DNA from 2 places in the Allobosea sp. RAF48 genome. Region 2 is predicted to be linked to the other one. Evidence: predicted binding sites of a transcription regulator. Region 2 holds the regulator's gene; the other holds the start of a gene.
The links. Region 2 encodes LexA, which represses DNA repair genes until DNA is damaged. Its sites were predicted from a motif close to TGTTCNNNNTGTGTTCNG; they were not measured.

Region 1: the regulator LexA is predicted to act here: its motif matches at 2,353-2,370, upstream of AB4Z10_RS16850 (DNA recombination protein RmuC).

Annotation. Positions count from the first base shown of each region.
Region 1 covers NZ_JBFRDZ010000008.1:179,863-189,825, reverse strand. The annotation lists gene AB4Z10_RS16860 (ATP-binding cassette domain-containing protein) at 1-584, shown strand, start outside; gene AB4Z10_RS16855 (OsmC family protein) at 627-1,136, shown strand; gene AB4Z10_RS16850 (DNA recombination protein RmuC) at 1,137-2,321, opposite strand; gene def (peptide deformylase) at 2,435-2,974, shown strand; gene fmt (methionyl-tRNA formyltransferase) at 3,149-4,078, shown strand; gene truA (tRNA pseudouridine(38-40) synthase TruA) at 4,235-4,975, shown strand; gene AB4Z10_RS16830 (hypothetical protein) at 4,983-5,567, opposite strand; gene dapE (succinyl-diaminopimelate desuccinylase) at 5,636-6,847, opposite strand; gene AB4Z10_RS16820 (DUF805 domain-containing protein) at 6,873-7,298, opposite strand; gene AB4Z10_RS16815 (ribonuclease D) at 7,533-8,147, shown strand; gene lptC (LPS export ABC transporter periplasmic protein LptC) at 8,305-9,081, shown strand; gene AB4Z10_RS16805 (LptA/OstA family protein) at 9,083-9,781, shown strand; gene lptB (LPS export ABC transporter ATP-binding protein) at 9,837-9,963, shown strand, end outside.
Region 2 covers NZ_JBFRDZ010000005.1:133,053-143,015, reverse strand. The annotation lists gene AB4Z10_RS11555 (ComEC/Rec2 family competence protein) at 76-2,337, shown strand; gene lexA (transcriptional repressor LexA) at 2,331-3,041, opposite strand; gene AB4Z10_RS11545 (molybdopterin molybdotransferase MoeA) at 3,226-4,437, opposite strand; gene moaC (cyclic pyranopterin monophosphate synthase MoaC) at 4,502-5,002, opposite strand; gene trpC (indole-3-glycerol phosphate synthase TrpC) at 4,999-5,811, opposite strand; gene trpD (anthranilate phosphoribosyltransferase) at 5,819-6,832, opposite strand; gene AB4Z10_RS11525 (anthranilate synthase component II) at 6,849-7,466, opposite strand; gene AB4Z10_RS11520 (aldo/keto reductase) at 7,672-8,706, opposite strand; gene AB4Z10_RS11515 (helicase HerA domain-containing protein) at 8,819-9,963, opposite strand, start outside.

The sequences.
Region 1 (9,963 bases), on a different contig from region 2:
GCCTGCGGACCGATGAGGGTGAGGTGCCGACGGCCGAAATCGGCCTGCTCTGCGCGCGGCCGCGCTTCTTCCCTTGGCTCGATCTCACCGAGAACCTGGCTTTCGTCCTGCCGAAGGCGACGCCGTTCGAGCGCGAGGGCCTGATCGCCAATGTGCTGGTGCGCCTTGGCCTCGCGGGGCAGGCGACGCAGCGGCCGGGCGCGCTCTCGCCCGAAGGGCTGCTGCGGCTCGCCATTGCCCGCCTTCTGTTGGTCAGGCCGCGGCTGCTGCTGGTCGATGAGCCCTTTGCGGCGCTCGATGCCGAAACCCGCAGCCGGCTCGCCGCCTTTCTGCCGGAGCTCTGTACGCAAGCGCGACCCGCCGTCGCCATCGCCACCGGTTCCGTCGAGGAGGCCTTGCGGTTGGCCGATCGCATCCTCGTCCTGCCACGGCAGCCGGGGCCGCCCGCCTTCAGCCTCGACAATCTGCTGGCCCGTCCGCGCGAGGAGGGCTCCGTCGGCTTCGTCACCCTGCGGCGCGAATTGCGCCGGGCGCTCGACAAGGAAAACCGGCACGCCGCGCCGGAGGTGGAGGCGGCGGCCTGAAGCGGCTACAAGCCGGCGGACCGCTTCACGAGGATCACGATCATGGACGTCACCGCTCTGCGCGCCCTGCAGGCGCCGCTCAAGGACGAGTATCGGACCAATCCCGAGGCCGCCGTCATCACGCTCAAGGCCCATGGCGAGCTCGACGACCAGCATATCGCCTGCAAGGTCGAGACCGGCCGCGCCATCGCGCTTGCGGGCCTGCATCCGGCGACCGGCGGTTCGGGCGCGGAGCTCTGCTCGGGCGATATGCTGCTGGAGGCTCTGGTCGCCTGTGCCGGCGTGACCCTGAAGGCGGTGGCGACCGCGCTCGAGATCGAGTTGAAGAAGGGCGTGGTGCGCGCCGAGGGCGATCTCGACTTCCGCGGCACGCTCGGCGTCGCAAAGGATGCAGCCGTCGGCTTCAAGGCGATCCGCCTCTCCTTCGATGTCGAGACCGATGCGCCGCAGGAGAAGCTCGACACCCTGCTCAAGCTCACCGAGCGCTACTGCGTCGTCTTCCAGACGCTGAACGTGAAGCCCGAACTGTCGGCGGTGCTCAACCGGAGTTGATCACTCCGCCGCGGCCTTCAGCTCCAGTCCCTTGGCGAAGGGCAGCTTCGGCTCGCTCTTCTCGTCGTCGAAATCGAGCGCGCCGATCTTCTCGGCGCGGCTCGTGACTTTGCCGGCCGAGGTCTTGATCTGGCCGACATCGTCCTGCGCCTGGCGGAAATGATTGTCGAGCTTATCGACGCGTTCGCCGAGCCGGCGCACATCGTCAAGCAGCTTGCCGACTTCGGTCTGGATGACCTGCGCCTCCTCCCGCATTCGCGCGTCGCGCACCAGCGACTGCATCAGCTGGATCGCCAGCGCCAGCAGCGAGGGGGAGACGATCATGATACGGGCCCGATGCGCCCGCTGCACGACATCGTCGAAATGCTCGTGCAGATCGGCATAGATCGATTCCGAGGGCACGAAGAGCAGCGCGACGTCCTGTGTTTCGCCGGGCAGGAAATAGCGCTCGGCGATGTCCTTCACATGCACGCCGACATCGCTGCGCACGCGCTGGCCGGCGGCCTTCTTCGCCTCCTCGCCACGCGCCTCGCGCAGCAGCGTGAAGCTCTCCAGCGGGAACTTGGCGTCGATCACAAGGCCACGCCCGTCGCCGGGCAGGGTGACCAGGCAGTCCGGCCGGCGCCCGTTCGAGAGCTGCGGCTGGAAGGCGAAGAAGGCGGCGGGCAGCCCGTCGCGGATGATCGCTTCCATCCGGCCTTGGCCATAGGCGCCGCGCGCCTGCTTGTTGGCGAGCACGTCCCGGAGTGTCACCACCTCGGAGGTCAGGTCTGTCAGGTTCTTCTGGGCGGTGTCGATCACCGCCAGCCGCTCCTGCAGCTTGCCGAGGCTCTCGGTTGTCTGGCGGACGTTCTGCTCCAGGCCTTGCCCGACCTTGTGGCTCAGCCCGTCCATCCTGTCGGCGACGAGCCGGGCGAGGTCGCCCTGCCTTGTCGAGAGGATTTCCGCCATCGACTGCATCCGGCCGGCGAGCTCGGCCTGCTGGCGGTTCATCTCCGCGACCTTGTCGTCCATCTCGCGGGCACGTTCCGCTGCCATCGCGGCCTCGATCGCGCGGTTCTTGCCGCCTCGCCAGCCAGCGATCACCGCCATGAACAGCAAGACGAGGCTCAAGCCCGCGAAGCCGAGGGCGGCCTCTGCCCATGTCACCGGGCGTTCAAGCAGGGTGAAGGCGATCTCGTTCATGCGCGGAGCCTAGCCGATTCGATGTAGAATAGCGAACGAAAGCGGAACAGTTTGACCGCTCTCTCACAAATGCTTATGTCCCGGGCTCAACAGCTCTTTCTCTTTGGAATCCCATGTCCGTTCGCCCGCTCGTCATCCTGCCCGACGCCCAGCTTCGCCTCGTTTCGAAGCCGGTCGCGGCTATCACGCCCGAGATCCGGACGCTGGTCGAGGACATGTTCGAGACGATGTACGACGCGCCCGGCATCGGGCTCGCCGCGATCCAGATCGGCGCGCCGCTGCGCGTCGTGACGATCGACCTGTCGAAGCCGGAGACGAAGGAGGGCGAGGAGCCGGAGCCGAGGAAGCCGCAGGTCTTCATCAACCCGCAGATCACCTGGTCCTCGGAGGAACTCAGCGCCTACGAGGAGGGCTGCCTCTCGATCCCCGAGTATTACGAGGAGGTCGAGCGCCCGGCCAAGGTCAAGGTCCGCTACATGGACCTCGACGGCAAGACACATGAGATCGCGGCTGACGGTCTGCTCGCCACCTGCCTCCAGCACGAGATCGACCATCTCGACGGCGTGCTCTTCATCGATCATCTCTCGCGGTTGAAGCGCGAGCGCGTCACCAAGAAATTCGCCAAGGCGGCCAAGCGCGAGCGGGCCGCGTAATCGACAGGCATCATCCGGGCCCTCATCCTGAGGAGCCGCGGCACGCGGCGTCTCGAAGGATGCTTCAGGAGGTTACTGGACCATCCTTCGAGACGCAGCCTCCGGCTGCTCCTCAGGATGAGGGCTGTTTCATTCTTTCCGGTGCCATGCCGGAGCTGAGGTAAAGTCGAGCGTATGAGTTTGCGCGTCATTTTCATGGGCACGCCGGATTTCGCCGTGCCGGTGCTGACGGAGATCGTCGGCCAGGGGCATGAGGTCGTCTCCTGCTACACCCGCGCTCCGGCGCAGGCCGGCCGCGGCCTCGATCTCAAGCCCTCGCCGGTGCACAGGGCGGCCGAGCGCTTCGGCATCCCGGTCTTCACGCCCGCGACGCTGAAGACGCCGGAGCAGGCCGAGATCATCGCCTCGCATCAGGCCGATGTCGCCGTCGTCGTCGCCTATGGCATGATCCTGCCGCAGGCGATCCTCGACCTGCCCGAGCTCGGCTGCCTCAATCTTCATGCCTCGCTGCTCCCGCGCTGGCGCGGCGCCGCGCCGATCCAGCGCGCGATCATGGCCGGGGACGCCGAAACCGGCGTCTGCGTGATGAAGATGGAGGCCGGGCTCGATACCGGCCCCGTCGCCATGGTCGAGACATTGCCGATCGGCCCGGATCTGACCGCCGGCGAATTGCATGACCAGCTCAGTATCCTCGGCGCCGATCTGATGGTGCGGGCGCTCGCCGCCCTCGGTCGCGGCGGCCTGCAGTTCACGCCGCAGCCGGAAGAGGGCGTCACCTATGCCGCCAAGATCACCAATGCTGAGGCGAAGTTGAGCTGGACGCTGCCGGCACAGCAGGTGCATGACCGGGTGCGCGGCCTCTCGCCCTTCCCGGGCGCCTTCGCCGAGATCGACCTCGGCAAGGGGCCGGAGCGGCTGAAGATCCTGCGTACCGCGCGCGCCGGCGGCGCGGCCGAGCCCGGCACGCTGCTTGACGACGAGGGCACGGTCGCCTGCGCCGTCGGCGCGGTGAAGCTGCTGCAGGTCCAGCGCGCCGGCAAGGCGCCGATGAGCGGGGCCGAGTTCCTGCGCGGCGCCCGGCTCGGGGCCGGCGACAAGCTCTGAATCGATGATCTCACCCTCCACGCCGTCATCCCGGGCGCAGCGAAGCGAAGACCCGGGATCCATGCCGAAACCTTCATCGGCAGCGCTCCGGCATGGATCCCGGATCGGCGCGGCTTCGCCGCTTGTCCGGGATGACGGTGCAGGGGAGAGCGTCTGATGCCGCGCTACAAGCTCGTCATCGAATATGACGGCACGCCGTTCTCGGGCTGGCAGCGCCAGCTCAACGGGCCTTCAGTGCAGCAGAGCGTCGAGGAGGCGGTCGAGGCCTTCTGCGGCCATCCCGTCAGGCTGCACTGCGCCGGCCGCACCGATGCCGGCGTCCACGCCACCCATCAGGTCGTGCATGTCGACTTCGAGAAAGACTGGCGCACCGATGTCGTGCGCGACGCGACCAATGCCCGGCTGAAATCCAGCGTCCCGGTGAGCGTGCTGAGCGCGGAGCAGGTCTCCGGCGATTTCGATGCCCGCATCTCGGCGAAGCGCCGCTATTACATCTATCGCATCCTCGACCGGCGGGCGCCGCCGGCGCTCGATCGAGGACGCGTCTGGCACGTCCCCGTGAAGCTCGACCATGAGGCGATGGACCGGGCCGCCAAGGCGCTGCTCGGCCACCACGACTTCACCACCTTCCGCGCCGCCGAATGCCAGGCCAACAGCCCGATGCGTACGCTCGACCGGCTCGATGTCCGGCGCGAGGGCGCGGAGATCGTGGTCTACGCCCATGCGCGCTCCTTCCTGCATCATCAGGTCCGCTCGATCGTCGGCAGCCTGAAGATGGTCGGGGCGGGGCGCTGGCCGGAAGCGAAGCTCGGCCAGATCCTGGCGGCGCGCGACCGGGCGCAGTGCGCGGCGCTGGCGCCGTCCTGCGGGCTCTATCTCGCCGGGGTCGACTACTGAGGCCGGCTCAGAACAGGTCGAACAGCTGGATCACGCCATAGTCGAGCACGACGCTGGCGATGACCAGCGGCAGCGCGATGGCGCGTCCCTCCGGCCCGAAGGCGGCGCGCGCCACGCAATAGCGCAGCCTGAGCACGATCGCGGCGAAGAAAGCGGACTGCACCATCGCGAGCTGCGGTGTCGACCAGCCGAGTGCGAAGACGGCAGCCGGAACCGCCATCAGGCTGGCCGAGACGATGCCGGCCCAATTCCAGGCGATGACGAAGCTGGTGAAGCGCGGCGCCTGCGCCAGTTCGGGCCGCAGCGCGATCAGCAGGGCCGGCACGGCGAGGATGGCGAGACAGAGCGCGCCGATGACCGCCAGCACGAGCGCGGGGGCGGTGAAGAGGCCGGCGCTGTTCGGCAGCCCGGCCATCAGGCGCGTCGCGGCGAGGATTGCGATCGTTGCCGGCAGCATCAATGCGAAGGCGAGATAGGAGCGCCAGAATCCGTCCCGGCTGAGGTCGAGTTCGGAAAGCGCCTCTGTGCCGCGGGTCATCAAGTGCCAGGAACCGCGCAGCGAGCGCGCGATGTCGTCGGCGGCGAGCCTCATCACGGTCTCCATCATCTGCGATCTTAGACTTTCGTCTAAGGCGGATAATGACCCGTGGTTCCGGCGCGTCAAGCCTTGTGTTGCGCTGCAAAATAGCTGGCGAGTAACCGATGCGTGATCCGCTCAAGCGCAGCGAGGTCCGCGACGGCAACGCATTCGTCGATCTGGTGCATCGTCTTGCCGACGACACCGTATTCGACAACGGGGCAATAGCTCTTGATGAACCGGGCGTCGGAGGTGCCGCCGGTCGTCGAAAGCTGCGGCCGCTTGCCGGTCTCGGCGGCGACGGCATCCGCTACCATGGCTACGAAGGGGCCGGGTTCGGTCAGGAAGGCGACGGCATTGGTCGGCTGGAAGTCGATGTCGTAGCGCACGGTGTTGCCCGCCGCCTCCCGCAGGCGCCGGTCAAGCTCTGCCGCGAGGGTCTCCGGCGTCCAGACGTCGTTGAAGCGGATGTTGAAGACGGCCCTGGCCTGGGCGGGGATGACGTTCGTCGCGGGGTTGCCGACATCGAGCGTCGTCACTTCGAGGTTGCTCGGGTCGAAATGCTCGGTACCGGCGTCGAGAGGGGTGGCGTCGAGCGCCGCCAGCAGCCGGACCATGCCGCGGATCGGATTGTCGGCGAGATGCGGGTAGCCGACATGGCCCTGGATGCCGTGGACGGCGAGCTTGCCGGTCAGCGAGCCGCGACGGCCGATCTTGATCATGTCGCTCATCGTCGCCGGATTTGTCGGCTCGCCGAGGATACAGTGGTCGAAGCGCTCGCCGCGCTCATGCGCCCATTGCAGCAGCTTCACCGTGCCGTTGACGGCTGGTCCCTCTTCGTCGCCGGTGACGAGAAAGGCGATCGAGCCGGGCGCATCGGGATTCTCGCGGCGATAGCGGATCGCAGCCGAGACCATGGCGGCGAGCCCGCCCTTCATGTCGCAGGCGCCGCGTCCATAAAGGATGCCGTTCTCGATCGCGCCATCGAAGGGCGCGCGTGTCCAGGCGGCCTCATCGCCGACGGGCACGACGTCGGTATGCCCGGCGATGACGAAGACCGGGGCCTGGTTACCGATGCGGGCATAGAGATTCTCGACATCCGGCGTGCCCGGCTCGCTGAAGACCGGGCGCTGCACCTCATAGCCCTCGGCCACCAGAACCGAGGCGAGCACGGCGAGCGCGCCGCCTTCCTGCGGCGTGACGGAGGGGCAGCGTACGAGCGCCTGCGTGAGCGCGGCCGGATCGGCCGGGTCGAAGGAAAGGGCGGGGGCTGAAGCGGCAGGTGCGTTCGTCATGCCGCCGCTTTAGCGCGCTTTCGGCCTAGCGGGAACCGGCCTCGGCCGCGACCAGCGCCTCCGCCCGCTCGTCCCGGGCTGAAGGCATCAGACCGAGATCGATGAAGGCGACCACCCACGCGATGGTCGATATCGCTTCCAGCGAAGGGCGCCAGCCGAATGGCATGTAGAACCGCAGGTACTCCGGCAGCACGATCGCGCAGACCAGCAGGACGCCGAAGAGCGAGCTGCCGCCCCGGTCGGTGGCGCGCTTGGCGGCCAGCGCCGCCCAGGGAAACAGCGCGAAGGCGTTCGCGAAGGCGAGGACGGTTCGCGCGGTCTGAGGAACCATCAGCTGGGGCAGGATCCTTTGCAGCGCAAACAGCGTGAGCGCCACGACGGCACTGCCGAGCCAGAAGGCGCGCAAACCGATGCGGCCATCGAGATCGCAGAAAAGGCGAATCGGGGACATGCGTCGCGCTCCGTTGCCACCCCTTTTCGCATGTCTTAACGAAAGCTTGAAGCTTATAGTGAATAAAAGGTTAACGGTGTGGTCAGCCAGTTGTGCCAAATCAGAAAAGGCTTGAACCGGCGATACGGGGTCGCTAGCTGCGGAAGGCGCGTCGTTGCGGCGCGGTCTGCCGCCGTTCCATTCCGTGAGTACCGTTGAAGGGCGCCTCAGCGCGGCCCGAGTGAGGTTTCGAGCATGACCATCCGTTTTCATCGCGGCGATCTGCCTGACGGTTATGAGGCCGGCTCGAGCGTCGCGATCGACACCGAGACGCTCGGCCTCAACCCGCATCGCGATCGGCTTTGCGTGGTCCAGCTCTCGCGTGGTGACGGCACGGCGGACGTCGTCCAGATCCTGAAGGATGGCGCGCGGCCCAAGAACCTGATCCGCCTGCTCGAAGACCCGGCCGTGCTGAAGCTCTTCCACTTCGCGCGCTTCGACGTTGCGGTGTTGCGCCACGCTTTCGGAGTGGTCACGACTCCGGTCTACTGCACCAAGATCGCCTCGAAGCTGACCCGCACCTACACGGATCGTCACGGTCTGAAGGATCTGGTGCGCGAGCTGCTCGGCGTCGAGCTCTCGAAACAGCAGCAATCTTCCGATTGGGGGGCGGATACGCTCAGCGAGGCCCAGCTCGCCTACGCCGCCTCCGACGTGCTGCACCTGCACGCGCTCCACGCCAAGCTCGAGGCGATGCTGGCGCGCGAGGGCCGCGGCGATCTCGCCCAGGCCTGCTTCAAGTTCCTGCCTTACCGTGCGGAGCTCGACCTGGCCGGCTGGAGCGAGACCGACATCTTCGCTCACACTTGACAATTTCGAAGGGTTCTTGCGTCAGTCTGCCGCGAAGATTGGCGCAAGGGGCGCGCCCGTCCGGTCTGGAGCGAGCGGCGCGGGGGCGCGTTGCGGTTCGCCCGGCGACACGAAAAAGCCGTGAGCGGCTGCCATTGCGCGGGGCATGACTGTGGCAATGACCTTGAACGACCCGGCGGGGAGGATTTCCGCGCAGGCGCTGCGCCGCCGTGCGGCCTTTGCTGCTGCGCGCCGTCACACCCGGGCCGTTCACATCCTGCGCAAGCTGATCCCTGTGACCGCGGTGACGCTGGTGGTTGCGCTGGTCGTCGTCCCCTTCCTCAATCCTCTCCGCGGCAAGCTCGCCAATGTCTCGGTCAGTTCGGTCGGCATCACCGGCGGCAAGGTCCGGATGGAGACGCCGAAGCTCTCCGGCTACCGCAAGAATAACCGGCCCTATCAGGTGACGGCCGAGAACGCCTTTCAAGACATCAAGAATCCGACGCAGATCGAGCTGCAGATCTTGACCGCGCGCATCCAGATGGAGCGCGAGGGCTGGGTGACGGTCAATGCGAAGACCGGACTGTTCGATACGCAGAAGGAAAAGCTCAAGCTCGTCGACGACGTGAAGGTTCGTACCGAGAGCGGCCACGACATGCAGATGAAGACGGCCGATATCGACTTCAAATCCGGCGCCGTGACTTCGCAGGAGCCGGTCAAGGTCTCTCTCGGCGAGACGACGGTGGACGCCAACACGCTTGACGTGAAGAACAATGGCGAGTTGATCGTCTTCGAGGGGCGAGTCCGGGTCTTCATCAGGAACGCGCCAGCAGGTACGATCGCCGGGCCCGAGCGCGAGGGCAGCACGCCGATGCCGGAACTGCTGAACGCGAATCGGGTGGCTCCGGCAGGCGACACGCCCGCCAACGACGCTGGCAACGGGAAGAGACAGTGACATGAGCACGGCAAGCCACAGTTTCCGTTTCGCCAAGGAATTCCGCGCCGCCGCCTTGCTGTTGGCCGCGGGCTTCGCCATGGCAGCAGCCCCGCAGGCGGCTCTTGCGCAGGCCGCGCAGGGCAAGGCGCGCGGCGGCAATGCCTCTTCTCCGCTCGGCGGTCTCGGCGGCGACAGCAAGGAGCCGATCAAGATCGATGCCGACAAGCTCGATGTGCTCGACAAGGAGAACAAGGCCGTCTTCACCGGCAATGTCGTGGCGGTTCAGGGCGAGACCACGGTTCGCTGTTCGGTGATGACCGTGCTCTACGAAGGGCGTGCCGGCGGCCAGGGCGGCGCTGGCGCTGCCAAGCCCGCTGCCGCGACTCCGGCCGCGCCGAACAGCAATGACAGCTCGATCAAGCGCATCCTCTGCAAGGGGCCGGTGACGGTCGTGTCCAAGACCCAGGCCGCGACCTCCGACAATGCCGAGTTCGACCGCGCAAACAATGTCGTGATCATGACCGGCAACGTCGCCCTGAACGATGGCCCGAACATCACTCGCGGCGAGAAGCTGACCTACAACACGGTCACCGGCGTCGCGAATGTCGAGACCAACAAGGGCGGCCGCGTCCAGGGCTTCTTCGTGCCGAACTCGGATACGAACAAGCCCGACGCGAACAAGCCGGGCGCCAAGCCGGCCCCCAAGCCGACCAACTGAGCCCCCAACCGATCGTGCCGCAGTGACTGTCTCCGAAGCACCTCGCCCCGCCACCATGCCCGCACGGACCCAGGCCCCGAGCCCGGGCGGAGTGTTCGGCCGCCTGCGCGGGCTTTTTGGCGGCGGAAACCGCGCCGCAGGCGAGGGCGCGTTTGGCGCCACGGCTGCTGCGATCGGCGGGC
Region 2 (9,963 bases):
GCGCGCGCCCTGTAACATGGCTTGGCCGGAAAGGTTAAGCGGTCAAATCGCAGCGCCGGCGAGGAGGGGCGGAGAATGCAGCCGGGGCCGCCGGGGCAGGACAAGCCGCGCGGCGCGCGAGCCGAGGCCTTGCCTCTGCGCCTGCTGCCAAGCTGGCTGACCTCCGTTCGCTTCGAAGTCTGGCTGCAAGACTGGCAGGCCCGGTTCGGTCAGGCGCTCGAACTCGAGGCCGAGCGCCGCCGTCCGTTCCTGTGGCTGCCCGTGGCGATGGGCGCCGGCATCCTGTTCTATTTCGCGGCCGACCGTGAGCCGGTTTTATGGGCGCCTCTGGCTGGCTTCGCGCTCAGTGCGATCTTCGCGTTCGTGCTGCGAACCCGTCGGCTAGCCTCGATGGCCTCCCTGGCGGTGGCCGCCGCCTTCGCGGGTTTTGCCGCCGGTGCCTGGCGTACGGCGGATGTCGCGGCGCCGATGCTGGAGCGTCAACGAATCGGCAAGGTGACGGGTTTCGTCGAGAGCGTCGAGGCACGCGACAGCGGCGCCCGTATCGTCCTGCTGGTAACGGAATTCGCCGGGATGCCGGCAGCCGAGCGCCCAAGGCGCGTGCGCGTCAATATCCGCGCCGCTTCCGTGGCGCCGGGCGATCATGTCGTCGCGACGGCGCGGCTGCTGCCTCCGCCCGGGCCGGCCCGGGCCGGCGGCTATGATTTCGGTCGCGATGCCTTCTTCCGGGGCATTGGCGCAGTCGGCAGCATCGCGGGCAAGATTGCCCTGGCGCCACCGCCGCATCCGATGCCGACGCGTCTTGCCGTCGATGTCGCCATCGACAGGGCGCGCAATGCCTTGACCCAACGCATCGCGGAAGGCGGTGGCGGACAGGGCGGGGCAGTCGCCGCCGCCCTCGTTACGGGAAAGCGCGGGCTGATCACCGAGGCGACGAACAACGACCTGCGCGCCGCCGGCATCTACCACATCGTTTCGATCTCCGGCCTGCACATGGTCCTCGCCGCCGGGACGATCTTCTGGCTGGTGCGCGCCCTGCTGGCGCTCTCCCAGACCGCCGCGCTGCGCTGGCCGATCAAGAAGATCGCAGCGGCCGCAGCGATGTTCGGCGCGACCGCCTACTGCATCTTCTCGGGCAGCGATGTCGCGACCGAGCGCTCGCTGATCATGACGCTGGTGATGCTCGGCGCGATCCTTGTCGATCGTGCGGCGCTGAGCATGCGCAATCTCGCGCTTGCGGCCATGATCGTGCTCCTGCGCGAGCCGGAGGCCTTGCTCGGGCCGAGCTTCCAGATGTCCTTCGGAGCCGTCGCGGCATTGATCGCCTTTGCCGAACGCTGGGAGAGCCGAAAGCGCTCCCAGCCGCCGCCGACCTTGCCGTGGCCGCTTGGGCCGGTCTGGGCCGCGGCACTCGGCATCGTCGTCACCACGTTGCTGGCAACGGCCGCGACAGCGCCCTTCGGCGCCTATCATTTTCAGACCTTCAATCCCTTCGGCCTGCTCGGCAATGCGATGGCGCTGCCCTTCGTCTCGCTCTTCGTCATGCCGGCGGCCGTCTTCGGCGTGCTGGCTTACCCCTTCGGACTGGACTGGCCCGCCTGGGCGCTGATGGGGCTGGCTTCCGATGTCGTGCTCAAGGTGGCGCACTGGGTCGCAAGCATCGACCATTCCACGGTGATGATCGCAGCCTTCGGGCCGGCGGTGCTGACCTGCTTCGTGCTGGCGCTGCTGTGGCTGACGCTCTGGACCACGCCCTGGCGCTGGCTGGCGGCGCTGCCGCTCCTGCTCGGCGTGGCCATCGCCGGCAAGCCGGAGCGGCCGGAAATCCTGATCGAACGCGACGGTTCGGGGCTGGCGGTGCGGGGCCCGGATGGCCGCCTCGCGATTGCGGGCAAGCCGAGCCGTTTCGTGCTGCAGCAATGGCTCGCTGCTGATGGCGATCGCCGTTCGCCGGACGATCCGACGCTGCGGGCCGGCATTAGCTGCGATGCGCTCGGCTGCGTCGCACGGACGCCGGATCAGCGCACCGTCTCCTACACGCGCGACAGGTTGGGGCTTATCGAGGACTGCATGCGAGCTGACCTCGTCGTCACGGCCATCCCCTGGAGCGGAACCTGCAAGGCACGGCTGATCGAGCGAATGGCGTTATCGCGCGACGGCGCGACTTCGCTCTATCGAACAGGATCGGGGTGGAGCAGCCATGTCTCGGAGCAGAACGCTGCCGACCGCCCCTGGAGCCGCCGCCGTGAACAGCGCCCTGCGCAAGCCTCGACAGCGCCTCCGAGTGTGACACCGGCTTCCGCCGACGGCGAAGCCGAGGTCGAGCGCCTTCAGTAGCGCCGCATCAGATTGACGAGGCGGCCCTGGATCTTGACCCGGTCCGGCCCGAGCACGCGCGTCTCATAGGCGGGGTTGGCGGCTTCGAGCGCGATCGAGGAGCCGCGCTTGCGCAGTCGCTTGAGCGTCGCTTCCTCGTCATCGATCAGCGCCACGACGATGTCGCCGGTATTGGCCGAATCCTGCTTGCGGATGATGACGGTGTCGCCGTCGAGGATGCCGGCTTCGACCATCGAGTCACCACGCACTTCCAGCGCGTAATGCTCGCCGGAGCCGAGCATGTCGGGCGGCAGCGAGACGGTGTGGCTACGGTTCTGGATCGCCGAGATCGGCGTGCCGGCGGCGATGCGGCCCATGACCGGGATCGCGATGGAGGAGCGGCTGTCCTCATCGGCCGCAGGGCGTGGCTTGGTGAGATTCGGCTGCGAGCCGAGGCCGCCCTGGACGACCGCAGGGTTGAAACGCTGCCGCTGCTGCGGGGCGCCGAGCCCGTCGGGCATCTTGATGATCTCGAGCGCACGCGCCCGGTTGGGCAGGCGACGGATGAATCCGCGCTCCTCCAGCGCCATGATCAGCCGGTGAATGCCCGACTTGGAGCGCAGATCGAGCGCATCCTTCATCTCGTCGAAGGAGGGCGGCACCCCGCTCTCACGCAAGCGTTCCTGGATGAAGCGCAGGAGTTCGTGTTGCTTGCGTGTCAGCATGATCCCCGCCGGCCTTCTCGAAGGCTAGATTCGAAACAAAGCAGGAACACCATACGCGTTCCACTTGTGTTCCGCAAGCGGGCTCCGGCATCGAAGCGAACAGTGGAATCCACTTTTCGGGCAGATCCGATGCGATAACCCTATACAGATCGCTACGATCGCGTCCGACAGGATGAGCGGTGATCTAGCGCAGCGGCAGGATGCGGCAGATGTCGCCTTTTTTTGCCGGCGCGGCATGGGCAGGCCGGATCGTCAATGCCTGCGCCCGTGCCAGCGTGCCGAGCATCGAGGAATCCTGCCGGTCGAAGGGCGTCGCCACCCAGCCATCCGGCCTCAGTGCGAGCTCCGAGCGCAGATAGTCCTCGCGCTCGTCATTGGCCGGCATGTCACGGCCGAGGCGGGCGGGGATGCTGCGGTCGCGGTCGGCCTCCCCAATGCCGAGCAGAGCCTCGATCAGCGGCAGGACGAAGAGATGGCCGCAGACGATCGAGGAGACCGGGTTTCCGGGCAAGCCGACCACGACCATGCGGCCGAGTCGGCCGGTCATCATCGGTTTGCCCGGCCGCATCGCGATCTTCCAGAAGCCGAGCGACATGCCGGCCCGCGTCAGCGCCTCCTGCACGAGGTCATGCGCGCCGACCGAGGCCCCGCCGAGTGTGATGAGGACGTCGGCGTCGGCGTCCCGCGCCTGGCCGATCTTGGCCGCGAGGTCGGCGTGGTCGTCGCGGGCGATGCCGAGATCGAGAACGGCACCGCCGGCCTTCTCGACCAGTGCAGCGAGCGAGAAGGAGTTCGAGGCGACGATCTGGTCGCGCCCGACCGGCTCGCCCGGAGCCACCAACTCGTCGCCAGTGGCAAGGATCGCGACGCGCGGCTTGCGCCGGACGGGCAAGGTCGGATGTCCCATCGCGGCGGCAAGGCCCAGCGCAGCGCTGTCGAGCACGCGTCCGGCCGGCAGCAGGACGTTGCCCTCGCGGAAATCCAGCCCGGCTGCGCGCAGGAACTTGCCCCTGGCAGGCGGCACCCGCACGCGGATCGCCGGGCTGTCGACGCCGTCGGCATCCTCCTGCATCAGGACGGTATCGGCGCCCTCCGGCATTGGCGCGCCCGTGAAGATGCGCACGGCCTGCCCCGGCCCGACCGAGCCCTCGAAGGCCCGGCCAGCGGCGGATTCGCCGATCACCGCGAGCGAGATGCCCGCCGCCATGTCGTCGCCGCGCACGGCATAGCCGTCCATGGCGGAATTGGCGAAGGGCGGCTGGGTCCGGAGCGCCTTGACCTCACCGGCAAGCACCCGCCAGGCGCATTGCGCGAGCGGCAGGGTTTCGGCCCCGGTCGGCCCTGGAATGCTGTCGAGCAGCGCCTTGCGCGCGACGGGGACCGGGGTGAGCGCCATCAGAGCAGGATGCCGAACCGCAGGTCCGCGGCAGCGAATAGTTGGGACCGGTTTTCGGATGACATCATGCTCGACTTCCTTCCTGCGAAGCCTTTGCGTCGTAGTCGCCGGACTGGCCGCCGGATTTGTGTATGAGCCGGATGTTCTCGATCCGCATCGCCCTGTCGACCGCCTTGACCATGTCGTAGACGGTCAGGCAGGCGACCGAGACGGCCGTGAGCGCCTCCATCTCGACGCCGGTCTGGCCTTTCATCTTCACTTCGGCGCGCACGCGCACGCCCGGCAATGCCTCGTCGATCGTGAGATCGACCCCGATCTTGCTGAGCAGCAGGGGGTGGCAGAGCGGGATCAGCTCATGTGTGCGCTTGGCGGCCATGATTCCGGCGAGGCGCGCCGTGCCGAGCACGTCGCCCTTCTTGGCGTTGCCGTCGCGCACGATCGCGATCGTCCCCGGCGCCATCACGACGCTCCCTTCGGCGACGGCGAAGCGGGTCGTCTCGGCCTTGTCGCTGACATCGACCATATGCGCCTGGCCCTGGGCGTCGAGATGGCTGAGCCGGCTCACGCCGCGCTCTCTTGCGCCGTGCCGGTCAGCAGCGCCCGCGTCGCGGCCGTGACATCCGCCTGCCGCATCAGGCTCTCGCCGACGAGGAAGCTGTTGACGCCGGCCTTGTGGAGGCGGGCGATGTCGGCATGGGCGAAGATGCCGCTCTCGCCGATGACGATGCGGTCGGAGGGGACGCGCGGCGCGAGCCGCTCGGTCACCGCGAGATCGACGTGGAAGCTGCGCAGATCGCGGTTGTTGATGCCGAGCAGCCGGCTCTCGAGCTTGAGCGCCCGGTCGAGCTCGGCGTCGTCATGAACCTCGACGAGCACGTCCATGCCGAGTTCGCGCGCGGTTTCGTTGAGCGCCCTGGCGGTGTCGTCGTCGACACCAGCCATGATGATCAGGATGCAGTCGGCGCCCCAGCTGCGGGCTTCGTAGACCTGATAGGGCTCGTAGAGGAAATCCTTGCGCAGCGCCGGCAGGCCGGAGGCCTCGCGCGCCTGCGTCAGGAATTCCGGCTGACCCTGGAAGGAGGGCCCATCGGTCAGCACGGAGAGGCAGGCCGCGCCGCCGGCGGCATAGGCACGGGCGAGCGAAGGCGGGTCGAAATCGGCGCGGATCAGCCCCTTGGACGGGCTCGCCTTCTTGATCTCGGCGATCAGGGCCGGCTTGCCGTCCGCGAGCTTGGCGGCGAGAGCATCGGCGAATCCGCGCGGCTTGCCGGCGGCACGGGCGCGGCGTTCGATCTCGGCCAGCGGCACGGCGGCCTTGGCGGCCGCGATCTCCTGGCGCTTGTAGGCTTCGATCTTGGCGAGGATGTCGGTCATGCCGCCCTCACGCGTTCGAGGCTTTGATGAGGGCGTCCAGCGTCGCCTTGGCCTTGCCAGAGTCGAGGACGGACGTCGCCTGGGCGAAGCCGTCCTTCAGGTTCGCAGCCTTGCCGGCGACGAGCAGTGCTGCCGCGGCATTGAAGGCGGCGATGTCGCGGAAGCCGGTCCTCTCGCCGGCGAGCACGGCGTTCAGCGCAGCCGCATTCTGCTCGGGCGTGCCGCCACGCAGCTCCTCCGGCCTGGCCGGCTCGAGGCCGACATCGGAGGGGCTGATCGTAAAGCTTTCGACCTTGCCGTTCTCCAGCGAGACGACGCGGGTCGGCCCGGTCGTGGTGATCTCGTCGAGCCCGTCGGAGCCGTGCACGGCCCAGACGCGAGTCGAGCCGAGCGAGGCCAGCACCTTGACCATCGGCTCCAGCCAGGTTTCGGAGAAGGCCCCGATCAGCTGGCGCTTCACCCCGGCCGGGTTCGAGAGCGGGCCGAGCAGGTTGAAGATCGTGCGCGTGCCGAGCTCGGTACGCACCGGCGCGACATGGCGCATCGAGGCGTGGTGCGTCGGCGCGAACATGAAGCCGACACCGGCCTCGGCGATGCAGCGCTCCGTCCCGGACGAATCGAGCCCGACCTTGACGCCGAGTGCGGTGAGCACGTCGGCCGCGCCGGAGCGCGAGGATGCCGCGCGGTTGCCGTGCTTGGCGACGGGCACGCCGCAGGCTGCCGTGATGATCGAAGCCAGCGTCGAGACGTTGTAGGAGCCGGACGAATCGCCGCCGGTGCCGACGATGTCGATCGCCTCGGCCGGTGCCTTCACCGGCAGCATCTTCCCGCGCATGGCGCCGACGGCGCCGGCGATCTCGTCGATCGTCTCGCCGCGGACGCGCAGCGCCATCAGGAAGGCGGCGGACTGCGCGTTGGTGACCTCGCCGGAGAGAATCGTGTCGAAGGCGTCCCGCGCCTCCTCGCGCGAGAGTGTCGCTCCGGTCGCGACCTTGGCGATGAAGGGTTTGAAGTCGTCCATGGAAACTCTGCGGAAATCAGGCTGATGGGGTCAGGGCGGCGGCTTCGTGCTCGCTGCGCCATCGCTGGGCGAGATCGAGGAAATTCCGCAGGATCGTCGCGCCATGCTCGGAGGCGATGCTCTCCGGATGAAACTGGACGCCGTGGACCGGCAGCTCCCGGTGCGAGAGCGCCATGATCAGGCCGTCATCGGTTTCGGCCTCGATGTCGAAGACAGTCGGGCAGGAATCGCGATCGACCACGAGGGAGTGATAGCGCGTCGCCTGCAGCGGCCCGTTGATGCCGCGGAACAGGCCGCGTGCCCTGTGCCTGATCGGCGAGACCTTGCCGTGCATCGGCACGGGCGCCCGCACGACGTCGCCGCCGAAGGCCTGCCCCATCGCCTGCAGGCCGAGGCACACGCCGAAAATTGGCTTGCGGGCGGCGCCCTGCCGGACGACATCGAGGCAGATCCCGGCCTCGTTTGGCGTGCAGGGGCCGGGCGAGAGCACGATCGCATCATGCTCGCCGCCCAGCGCTTCTTCGACCGACAGCGCGTCGTTGCGCCAGACATCGACCTCGGCTCCCAGGCCACCGATGAGGTGGACCAGGTTCCAGGTGAAGCTGTCGTAGTTGTCGATCAACAGAACGCGCATGGCTGGACCCGTGAATACGGCCACAGGTCATGCACGTTCGGGGGCGGGGTGGTCAAGTTTTGCGCGGCGGTCATCTCCCGAAGTGCGCTCGCACGGAGCAGCCCGTCATTGCGAGCGAACGGAAGCAATCCAGGGGGATCCGGCTGACGTGGTCCGTCCTGCGGCCCCTGGATTGCTTCGTCGCCCTGCTCCTCGCAATAACGGCTCAGACCAGCGGCGGATTGAGACGGCCGAAACCCTCCTGCCGCCGATAGGGGAAGTACGGGTATGGCGCCGTACGGACGCTCGCGGCATCGAGCCGCGCAACCTGCTCGGCCGTCAGGTTCCAGCCGACGGCTCCGAGATTGTCGCGCAGCTGCTGCTCGTTGCGGGCGCCGATGATGACCGAGGAGACCGTCGGGCGCTGCAGCAGCCAGTTGATCGCGACCTGCGGCACGCTCTTGCCGGTCTCCTGCGCGATGGCATCGAGCACGTCGACGATGGCGTAGAGCTGCTCGTCCTCGACCGGCGGGCCGAACTCGGCTGTCTCGTGCAGCCGGCTCCCGGCCGGAAGAGGCTGGCCGCGCCGGATCTTGCCAGTGAGGCGGCCCCAGCCGAGCGGGCTCCAGACCAGCGCGCCGACGCCCTGGTCGAGGCCGAGCGGCATCAGCTCCCATTCGTAGTCGCGCCCGACGAGCGAGTAGTAGACCTGATGCGCGACATAGCGGGGCCAGCCATGACGCTCGGCGGCGGCCAGAGACTTCATCAGCTGCCAGCCGGAGAAGTTGGAGACGCCGACATAGCGAAGCTTGCCCGCCCGGACGAGCGCGTCGAGCGTCGAGAGAACCTCCTCGACCGGCGTGCCGGCGTCAAAGGCATGCAGCTGGAGCAGGTCGATATAGTCGGTGCCGAGCCGGCGCAGCGCGTCCTCGGTCGCCTTGATCAGGCGGCTGCGCGAGGAGCCGGCATCGTTCGGGCCGTCGCCCATCGGCAGCGTCGTCTTGGTCGAGATCAGCACCTTGTCGCGGCGGCCCTTGATCGCCTCGCCGAGGACTTCCTCGGACGCCCCGTTCGAGTAGACGTCGGCTGTGTCGAAGAGGTTCAGCCCGGCTTCGAGGCAGATATCGACGAGGCGGTGCGCTTCCTTGGCGTCCGTGTTGCCCCAGGCGCTGAAGAGCGGTCCCTGTCCGCCGAAGGTGCCCGCGCCGAAACTCAGGGCGGGAACCTTCAGTCCCGAATGGCCCAAACGCCGATATTCCATGATCCAGATCTCCTGTGGAGGTCAGAACATGGTGGTGCGAAGCCGGCGTGATTAGTCGGCCGGCTGGAACAGCATTCGTGAGTTGAAGTCACCGAGCGCGCGGCGCTGGCTTCTATCCGCGGGCGCCGCGCGGCATCCCGGCCGTGCGCGGCTGAGCCTGGCCCGGCGCGGTCTCGACGCCGAGCGCAGGCAGGGCGAGCGTTCGCAGGCCGCGGAAGTCGACATGACAGACGATCAGGCCGCGCTCTTCGATATAGCCGAGCAGGCGCCGCGCCCGGCTGGGCGAGTGGCTGCCATAGACTTCGGCGAGCTCGGCATCGCTGGGGCAGGGCCTGCCCTCGATGGCGGTGCGGGCGATGTAGAGGAAGAGCCCCTGCAGGTCTTCCGGCAGCGTGCCCGAGGCCACGACTGCCGCCTGCCAGCCCTCGCTGGTCGCGACGCTGTCGCTGACGCCGGCCCGCGCCACGGCGAGCCTGCGGCGGAACTCCTCCAGGCTCAGATTCGTCCGGCCGAGCCGGCGCATCCGGCAGCGCACGGTGAAATCCTGATAGAGCACCGCGACCTGGCGCGAGCGTGCTTCAGGGTCGGCCATCAGCTCGCGCAGAATCTCGACCATGATCGCTTCGCGCTCTTCCGGCTCCAGCTCGATCTCGGGCTCGGGCTCGGTCTGCGGAGCCGGGCGGTAGGTCTCGATCCGGCGCAGCACCTCGTTCGGGTCCGGGCGTGGGCGCGGCGCCGGGCGGACCGGCCGCGCCATCGGCGGCGGCTCGTCCTCGCCGGGCGTGAAGATCAGCTTGCCTGCTTCCGCCGGCGCCTGTTCGGGCAGCGGCATCAACCCCGGCGCGCTGCCGCGATCGACGGAGCTGACGGTGCCGATCCTGATCGGCAGCGGGCGCTTTGACAGGGCAGGGCCGAGCGCCACGAACTGGCCGCGTTCGAGATCGCGGAACATTTCGGCCTGGCGCCGGTCCATGCCGAGCAGGTCGGCGGCGCGCTGCATGTCGATGTCGAGGAAGGTGCGACCCATCAGGAAGTTCGAGGCTTCCGCCGCGACGTTCTTCGCGAGCTTGGCTAGGCGCTGGGTCGCGATGACGCCGGCAAGGCCGCGCTTGCGGCCGCGGCACATCAGATTGGTCATGGCGCCGAGCGAGAGTCGGCGCGCCTCGTCCGAGGCCTCGCCTGCCATCACCGGGGCGAAGAGCTGGGCTTCGTCGACGACGATCAGCATCGGGAACCAGAGCGAGCGGTCGACGTCGA